DNA from 2 places in the Paenibacillus sp. FSL K6-1330 genome. Region 1 is predicted to be linked to the other one. Evidence: predicted binding sites of a transcription regulator. Region 1 holds the regulator's gene; the other holds the start of a gene.
The links. The regulator Rex, encoded in region 1, represses fermentation and respiration genes when NADH is low (regulators of the CRP and FNR family bind a similar motif). The targets are predictions, from matches to a motif close to TTGTGAAATATTTCACAA.
Positions count from the first base shown of each region.

Region 2: adhE (bifunctional acetaldehyde-CoA/alcohol dehydrogenase) is a predicted target of Rex. The motif match lies at 2,833-2,850, and genes of this name have one in related genera.

Region 1 is NZ_CP150269.1:2,808,884-2,813,524, forward strand. It holds gene dinG (ATP-dependent DNA helicase DinG) at 1-1,614, shown strand, start outside; gene NYE54_RS12785 (redox-sensing transcriptional repressor Rex) at 1,687-2,352, shown strand; gene NYE54_RS12790 (amidohydrolase) at 2,327-3,628, shown strand; gene NYE54_RS12795 (DUF5590 domain-containing protein) at 3,660-4,178, shown strand; gene NYE54_RS12800 (hypothetical protein) at 4,443-4,641, shown strand, end outside.
Region 2 is NZ_CP150269.1:2,635,396-2,640,036, forward strand. It holds gene NYE54_RS11840 (IS110 family transposase) at 1-202, opposite strand, end outside; gene NYE54_RS11845 (transposase) at 166-507, opposite strand; gene NYE54_RS11850 (transposase) at 1,085-1,510, shown strand; gene NYE54_RS11855 (asparagine synthase) at 1,672-1,830, opposite strand; gene NYE54_RS11860 (Crp/Fnr family transcriptional regulator) at 1,919-2,647, opposite strand; gene adhE (bifunctional acetaldehyde-CoA/alcohol dehydrogenase) at 2,924-4,641, shown strand, end outside.

The DNA.
Region 1 (4,641 bases):
CCATGGTTCCGCAAATGCTACTATCACAGGGCTAAACATGAAGCGGGCATCGCGGATGTTGTCATTACGAACCATTCGAAGCTGTTCACTGACGTAAAAGCGAATCATCAGCTGCTTCCGAGTTATGAGCGTCTCGTCATTGATGAAGCGCATCATCTGGAGGACGTCGCTGGCAAGCACCTTGGCTTGCAGATGAAATATTTTTCGGTGGTCCATACGTTGACTCGTATGTACAAAGACAGCCGCAGCGGTCAGCTTCCGGCTCTTCGCCAGCTGCTGCAAGCATCGTCGCATGAGAAGGCTGTCGAGTGGTCCTCCATCATAGACCGGATTTATCCGGATCTGATCACCGCAAAAGAGAATTGGGACCGGCTCAGCGATCAATTGTTCGGACTACTTCCGGAACGCGGAGACGCGACTCCGGGGGATGCCGGTCAATTCTCGCTTCGCTTATCGCCTCTGAAGAAGCCGAAGGATTGGGATTCGCTGGCCGAGTTGGAGCATCAAATTCATGTGACGCTGGGCGATGTCGTTCGCAAGGGTGACAAGCTGATCGCCGAGATGAAGGAAGATCTGGACGACTACAGCGCGGACAGTTTGTTAACAGACCTATCGGGTCTGTTTAAGGACCTGGCCGCACACCGCGAGGACCTGAGGTCCTTCATGGCTCTGAATGATGAAGGCACGGTATACTGGATGGAGGCTAACGGGAATTTCCGCGGCAAATCGCTGCAGCTTTATGCAGTGCCTGTCGATGTTAGCACCCACTTGAAGGAATTGTTTTTTGACAAGAAACAAAGCGTGATCCTGACATCGGCGACCTTGTCGGTGGATAAATCGTTTCAGTTCATGATCGAGAACTTGGGTCTTCAGGAAGCGGCAGATAGCGGCAACTTGAACACGGTTCTGCTGCCGTCCCCGTTTAATTACAGGGAGCAGGCCCTCCTTGTCGTGCCGCGCGATTTTCCGAGCGTGAAGGGCTCGGTCGGGGATGCACTCTTTGTGAATACACTTGTGCAATCATTGGCCGATACGGCAATCGCTACGCATGGCCGCATGCTTGTGCTGTTCACTTCGTACCGCATGCTGCGTCAGGTTCACGAGCCGTTGAAGGAGGCGCTGGCATCCAGCGATATTACGGTACTGGGACAAGGGATGGACGGAACCAGCCGTACCAAGTTAATCCGGAGATTCCAGGATAGCAGTGCTTCGGTCCTGCTGGGTACGAGCTCCTTCTGGGAAGGGGTAGACATACCCGGGGAGGCGCTCACTTGCCTTGCGATCGTCCGGCTGCCGTTCCAGCCGCCGAATCATCCCTTGGTCGAAGCCAAGAGCGAATTGCTGCAGCAGCAGAAGAAGAACCCGTTCATGAAACTTTCGGTTCCGCAAGCGGTCATTCGCTTCAAACAGGGATTTGGCCGACTGGTGCGGACCGCGCAAGATAAGGGGATTGTCATTGTCTACGATACCCGGGTCATTGAATCCTATTACGGGAAATATTTCTTATATTCTTTGCCGGGGCCGAAGATGGAGCATATGCCGACAGAGGGGATCGTTCCCCGAATTTCGGAATGGCTGCAGGAAGAGGCAGGCATAGAGAACCAAGCTGAATAAAAGTGAAACAATGAACGAAATGATCTGTCACAAAAAAATGTAGTTATTAACCTATTATTAGGGGGAGCATGAATGAAATCGGAAAAAATTTCGGAAGCCGTGGTCCGCAGATTACCTGTATACTTGCGCTATTTGAATGAGCTTCAGAAAAGGGAGGTCTCCACGGTTTCCTCCCAGGAACTGGGACAAAAACTGGACCTCAATCCTGCTCAAATTCGTAAGGACCTAGCGTATTTCGGTGATTTTGGACGGAAAGGGATCGGATATGACGTATCTTATCTGATCGAGAAAATTCGCCAGATTCTAAAGCTGGACCAGAAGATCAATGTCGCATTGATTGGGGCCGGTAATCTTGGACATGCATTATCGAATTACAATGCATTTCTGAAGGACAATATGAAGATTGTGGCGGTTTTCGATTCGTATTCTCCCAAAGTTGGTATGAAAATTAACAATTTGGTTGTACAGCCGATGGAGGAACTGGAGAAGACGGTTCATGAGTACGGCATTCGTATCGGGATAATCACCGTTCCGGATTTTGAAGCGCAGAATGTAGCCAATCAGCTTATCGCCGCAGGCATCGAGGCTATCCTGAATTTTGCGCCAACCATCCTGAAAGCCCCATCCCATATCCGGATTCATACGGCTGATTTTACTACAGATTTGCAGAGTTTGGCCTATTATTTGGATAACGGCAAGGAGGATGCAGCACATGACGATAACGAAGTGGATGGTTAAGAACGGAACGTTTGCGGTATTAGAGGAAGGAAGATCCGTGTTACGCGGATATATGGTTGTGGAGAATGACCGGATAACCTATCTGGGTGAAGAAGAGCCAACCGTCCAAGAGGGAACAGAAGTTATCGACGGAACTCATCTGTTTTTCCTACCGGGGTTAGTGAACACGCACGGACATGCGGCGATGTCCCTGCTCCGCGGTTATGGCGACGATCTGACACTGCAGGTATGGCTTCAGGAAAAAATGTGGCCTATGGAAGCCAAATTCACGGCCGACGATGTATACTGGGGAACCGCACTCTCCGTGCTGGAGATGATCAAAGGCGGAACCACGACATTTGTGGATATGTATGATCATATGGATCAGGTTGCCAAGGTTGTGCAGGACTCAGGAATGCGCGGCGTCCTGATGCGCGGCGTCATCGGATTGTGTCCGCCTGAGGTGCAGCAGCAGAAGCTGGATGAGGCGGTGGCATTCGCAAAAGACTGGCATGGCAAGGCTGACGGGAGAATTACGACGATGATTTCCCCGCATGCACCTTATACGTGCCCCCCGGATTTCATCGAAAAATTCGTTCAGGCATCGCATGATTTGAATCTGCCTTTGCATACGCATATGTCCGAAACGGAAACGGAAGTAGCTCAGAATGTAAAAGACTACGGACTTCGCCCTGTTGCCCATTTGGAGAAGCTTGGCATGTTCTCCCGTCCAACGCTGCTTGCGCATGCCGTCCATCTGACCGATGAAGAAATCGAAATCCTGGCCAAGCATCAAGTTATGGTGTCGCATAATCCAGGCAGCAATTTGAAGCTTGCCAGCGGCATCGCTCGCGTGCCTGCACTGCTGAAAGCCGGCGTAACGGTGTCGCTGGGTACCGATGGACCTGCGAGTAACAATAACCTGGATATGTTTGAAGAGATGCGACTGGCTGCACTGATCCATAAAGGGGTAAGCGGGGACCCAACAGCCATTCCAGCATCCGAAGCGCTTCGGATGGGAACAGAGTATGGAGCCCGATCGGCGTTCATTGAGGATATCGGCACACTTGCGGTAGGAATGAAAGCAGATATGATCGCACTGAACACGGATCAAGCGCACTTCCTTCCACGGACCGATTATATTTCACACGCTATCTACTCAGCCAGTGCGAAGGATGTAGAGCATGTATGGGTTGACGGCAAGCAGGTAGTGAAGAATGGCGCGAGTCTTACTCTTGATGAGGAACGTATCCGCCGGGAAGCGCAGCGTGCCTTTGAGCGTCTTACAACCCTCTAGGGAATAATCAAGGGGAGCGAGGAAGACGGATTTGAAGAAAAAAACGAAGTGGATTTTGCTGAGTGTGTCCAGCGTGCTGCTGTTGCTGCTTGGTTTACAGCTCTATTATTCATATGTTATGAAAGATACTTGGAATGAAGAAAGAATGGCAATTGTTGCCGCGAAGCAGCATGGCCAATTGGTTACATCCGGGAAGACCTATAAATCGGTGTGGGGCGAGGATAATAACTATTGGGTAGTAAGCGGGAAGGATCAAGACAATCAAGATCGTATGGTATGGGTGAAATTTACGGATGACAACGTACCTGTTGAAGGTGCTGACGCTGTCCAGTCCGTTTTATTGAAAACGGGAATGTCAGAAGCCCAGATGCGGGATCAGATCTATAACGAATTGCCTGGCGTTGAAATTAAGCGGTTGCTGCCTGGAATGTATGAGGGCGAGTATGCATGGCAGCTGCAGTATGAACACAACGGTCAGCGCGGCTATCGGTTTTATCGTTTTCAGGATGGTAACACCATCGGGAATGACATTATTCTTCCAAATCAATAAAAATACAGAAAGAGAGGCGCCCTTTAAAATCCATAGGGTGCCTCTCTTTTTCTCCGATATGTAAGCGTATTCAGAAAGAATATGGAAAAACTGTTCTAAATATTTTCACAGACATGCATGAAAAAGTATATAAGATGTGATATACTCGTACTTGTACAAAACGAGCATATAAATTACATGCATCGCAATATATCATTGTTATATGTACTATTATGTCGCAAAATGATAGACAAAATTTCATATAGGAAATGAAGGAGGAACTTCATGAAACTACGCATTGTACCTATCATGCTGACTGTCGTGATCTCAGCATCGGTTCTCTTTGGCGGATGGTTTCTGTATCGGCAGATGGCTTTGCAAAATCCGCTGGCAAATGTTGTGTCGCAATATGACGGCGTGAAGGATTCTCATATAGATATTAAACAGAATACCGTTACTTTGAATCTCGATTTGGCTCCAGATA
Region 2 (4,641 bases), 170 kb from region 1:
ATTTAGCCGTCCAGCGGCGAAGTGGCTCTTTAGGTGCAATCTGATGACGAAGGAGAAACTTCCCGATCCGCTGCCGGATTCGAGCTCGGTCTTCCTTAACATCTTCACGCATTCGTACCAAATCACGAAGCGCTTCTTCCTCTGGAGTAGGTACATGCACACGTGTTAATTCACCTGCTCGAAGTAATTGTGCCAGACGCATCGAATCCCTACGATCCGTTTTACCCGTTCTCCTGGACGACTAGGCATAAGTGATGGGGCGATAACAATGCAGTCATATCCATGTGCAGTTAGCAAACGAACTAAAGGATATCCTGTTGGACCTGCCTCGTAACAAACGCTTAATTCATTGGGTTGGCCTAACTTCCTCAATACTTTCAAGATGTGATACTCGGTATGAGGAATCGTGCCCAAATACCGAGCGCCTTCTCTTCCTGGATCAGCTACAGATACAGCAATATTTTCCTTCGACACGTCTAAGCCTACGTATTTTATGGTATCCTTCATAGTACAGACTCTCCTTTGCAATTTAGCTCTGATTTTGGTTTTGGTTTAGCTTCTACTACACCATTATTCCCAAAATTAACCTAAGATGTTGCAATTACGGGGAGTCTGTCTCGTTCATGATAACTGTTGCCCCCAAATTTCTTGAAATGGTACTAGGCAAGGATGAAATTCGGGGGCAAAGGCGACCGCTCTCACTTGTCCGGAATCGTTTCGTCCTCTCCGCTACGTTGTGCGAAAACATACTCTAGACATACGAAAAGAAACCGTTTCTTGGTAAAATGGAAGTGCGACCCACCATCTACGAAAGGAACGATTTCTTTGTACATTCAATATACCATGGACCAACTTTATCTGCCAATGGACGGGGAGGATGACATTCCTCCTTATCATCTTGTTCGCATCGTCAATGAATCGGTCAACCGAAGTGGCAACAAGATATCAGCAAGCTAGACAACTGGCAGTACGACGAAGCAGAAGATACATGGACGTGTGCGGCTGGGCGAAAGCTGTGGTTTCGCTATGAAAGTAAGGAAACGATGGTAAGCGGATATGAAATACGAAAGGACACTACCGAAGCGTGAGCTGCGAAGGGTGTTCATGCAAAGCTGCTTGCACGAAAGCTCAAGGGAACCGGGAAATCAGCGTAAGTCTCAGGTATCTTCGTTACAAGCAGCAAGTGAGAGAGAAACTTCGAAGTGAGGAAGGCTATGCGTTGTCGGTGCGGCGAATGGTCGAACCGGAGAGTGGGTTTGGGCAGTTGAAGAATAACCGGGGATTCTGGCGATTTCTGCTTCGAGGACTGACGAAAGTGAGCCTAGAGGTCGGATGCCTTTCGCTTGCCATAATCTGCTCAAGCAAGAGGCAACGGACCGAAAAGCAAGAAATGGCGGTGCAAGGAGATAACATCCTGAGCACCGCCATTTCTTTATTTGACACATTTTTTAATCGGACGAACCGTCCGTCAAGTGAGCAAACCTACTTATGGAGACAGCTCCTTCTTTAACGATATACGAACGAGATGTTTTGGAGGCTTTACCTCCAAGCCAAGCAGATGAAGTGGAACCTAATGAGTAAACAAAGAAACCGTTCCATTGGTAAATGGTGAGTTGTCCTTCCATTTACCAAGAAACGGTTTCTTTTTGTGTACCTTGTCTTCCAAATCCTTTACCGATGTTCCACCAGGTCAATCGCACCAAGCACAATATGAGCCAGTCCGAAGCCGAGAATACCGGTTGCGGCAAGTTTATACTTGCTGCCAAGCAGAGCGGCACCCGAAGCAGAAACCACAGTTCCAAGAACAGCAGGAATCAATCCTTCACGCATGCTGAGCACTCCCTTTAATTTGGTTTGGAAAGACAAGGTTTATTGTAAGCAGATGACTGTATATTATGCACAGAAGGGAGAAGGCCGATTAAATCCGGCAGATTTCGTTCGGACACAGCTCGCAATGGCAGATTTCCTGCAGCATCGGAAGATCTTTAATGACAATCATTCCGCCGGCATATTCGATGGCATCTTTTTTGCGTAAGTCACTCAGCATCCGGTTCACGCTTTCGCGGGTGGCCCCAATCATGTTCGATAGATCGGTGTGGGTAATCTTCTTGTTGATGAGAATGGTATCATCCGCTTGATGCTGTCCGTAGGTGTTGCTCAGACGGATCAGTGTCGATGTTAAAGCACCGGGCTTACCGTACATCATGAGATCCCGGAATTTGGTCTGGGTGATGCGGTGGTGTATGCCCATCCACTTCATAAAATCAATGGCGAAGTCGCAATGCTGACAGATCAGCAGCTCCAGATCCTTGTGCTCAATGACACCGACAACGCTATCCTCCAGCACCTCTGCCGAGAAACTGTGATTGTTGCTGAAGAATGGATCGGCTTGCCCGACCATGTCTCCTGGATGGTACATATATAGAATGAGCTCTTTGCCTTCATCAGTCGATTTGGTTAATTTAATTCTTCCTTGTTTAACGTAGTACAGCTTGTCGGCAAAGTCGCCTTCCCAGAACAAATGGGATCCTTCAGGGAGTACCCTTTCCTTCATGCTGACCAGCAGACGGTTGCGGTTTTGTTCCGAGAAGCACTGCGTGTTCCCTAAGTTTTCGATTTCCATTACATGGTCTACAGTAGTATTCATGTTGGTATCCCCTAACATCCTAAAATTTGATCTGTTTAATCTTTAAATACATTATAACGTGAAAACATTCACTTTTGGGGGAGAATAAGAAGGAAATCGTGGCGAATTTTCAAACTTTGTGATCTCTTTCACTTAAAAGGAGGGAAAGACAGGCATAAATTACACAGAAAAGAAAAATATTTATATTGTGAAATATTTCACATGAATTTAGAGAAGGCTGTGTTACGATCAAAGCGTAGACGAGAAAGAAACATGAACCATGGGAGGATGAGAGATATGGCTGTGAGCAAAGGAACGGTTGAAGTTAAAGGACAAACAGCATCGGAGTACATTCAAGGGCTGATTGACAAGGCGAATCGAGCCAAAGAAAAGTTTATGGAATTGAATCAGGAACAGGTCGACGGGATTGTACAGGCGATGGCCATGGCAGGCCTTGAGAAGCACATGCAGCTGGCAAAGATGGCGGTTGAGGAAACGGGACGCGGCGTGTACGAAGACAAGATTATCAAGAACCTGTTCGCCACAGAGTATATCCACAACAGCATCAAGTATGACAAAACGGTAGGTATTATTGAAGACAACGCCTATGACAGCTTTCAAAAAATAGCAGAGCCGATTGGGATTATCATGGGGATAACACCGGTAACCAATCCGACCTCCACAACGATATTCAAGGCGCTGATCTCCATTAAAACAAGAAACCCGATCATCTTCGGATTCCATCCATCCGCGCAGGCATGCAGCCGGGAAGCCGCGCTGATACTGCGGGATGCCGCCGTGAAACAAGGTGCTCCTGCCGATTGCATCCAGTGGATCGAAGCTCCTTCCATGGATAAAACCAATGCACTCATGAATCATCCTGACGTCGCCTGCATTCTGGCCACGGGCGGTTCGGCAATGGTCAAAGCGGCATACAGCTGCGGCAAGCCGGCCCTCGGCGTAGGACCAGGTAACGTGCCTTGCTTTATAGAGAAGAGCGCGGACCTGGATCAAGCAGTGAACGATTTGATTTTATCGAAGACCTTTGATAACGGCATGATCTGCGCTTCGGAGCAGGCTGTCATTATCGAAGAGCCTATCTATCATACAGTGAAGAAAAAAATGATTGCCAGCGGCTGTTATTTCGTCAACAAGGAAGAGCTGGCGAAACTGACTGCGCATGCGATGGTATCGGAGAAATGTGCGGTTAATCCGTCCATCGTCGGAAAGCCGGCAGCTAAGATTGCCGAGGCTTGCGGTTTCGAGGTACCGGAAAGCACCAAGATCCTGATTGCCGAGCTGGAAGGGGTCGGTCCGGCTTACCCGCTGTCTGCCGAGAAACTGAGTCCGGTTCTGGCCTGTTATAAGGTGAAGGATGCGGAGGAAGGCATAACACGCGCTGAAGAGATGGTTGCTTTTGGCGGCATGGGCCACTCGTCGGTGATCCACTCGCACAATGAAGACATTATTATGAAATTCTCGGATCGGATGAAAACCTGCCGCATCCTGGTGAACCAGCCTTCTTCGCAAGGCGGTATCGGGGATATCTACAACACGAACCTGCCATCGCTGACGCTGGGTTGCGGCTCGTATGGACGTAATTCCACATCGTCGAACGTGACGGCTGTCAATCTAATCAACGTGAAAAGGGTGAACCGCAGAACCGTGAATATGCAGTGGTTTAAAGTACCGGACAAAATTTACTTTGAAAAAGGCTCCACGCAGTATCTTGCAAAAATGCCGGAAATCACCCGTGTTGCGATCGTTACCGACCCCATGATGGTGAAGCTGGGTTATGTGGAGCGGGTAGAGCATTATCTGCGTCAGCGCAGAGTGCCAGTGGCCATCGAGGTCTTCTCGGAGGTAGAGCCGGATCCTTCAACAACGACAGTAGAACGCGGAACGGAGATGCTTGCTAGGTTCCAGCCGGACTGCATTATCGCCCTCGGCGGCGGATCGCCAATGGATGCAGCGAAAGCGATGTGGCTGTTCTATGAATACCCGGATACGGACTT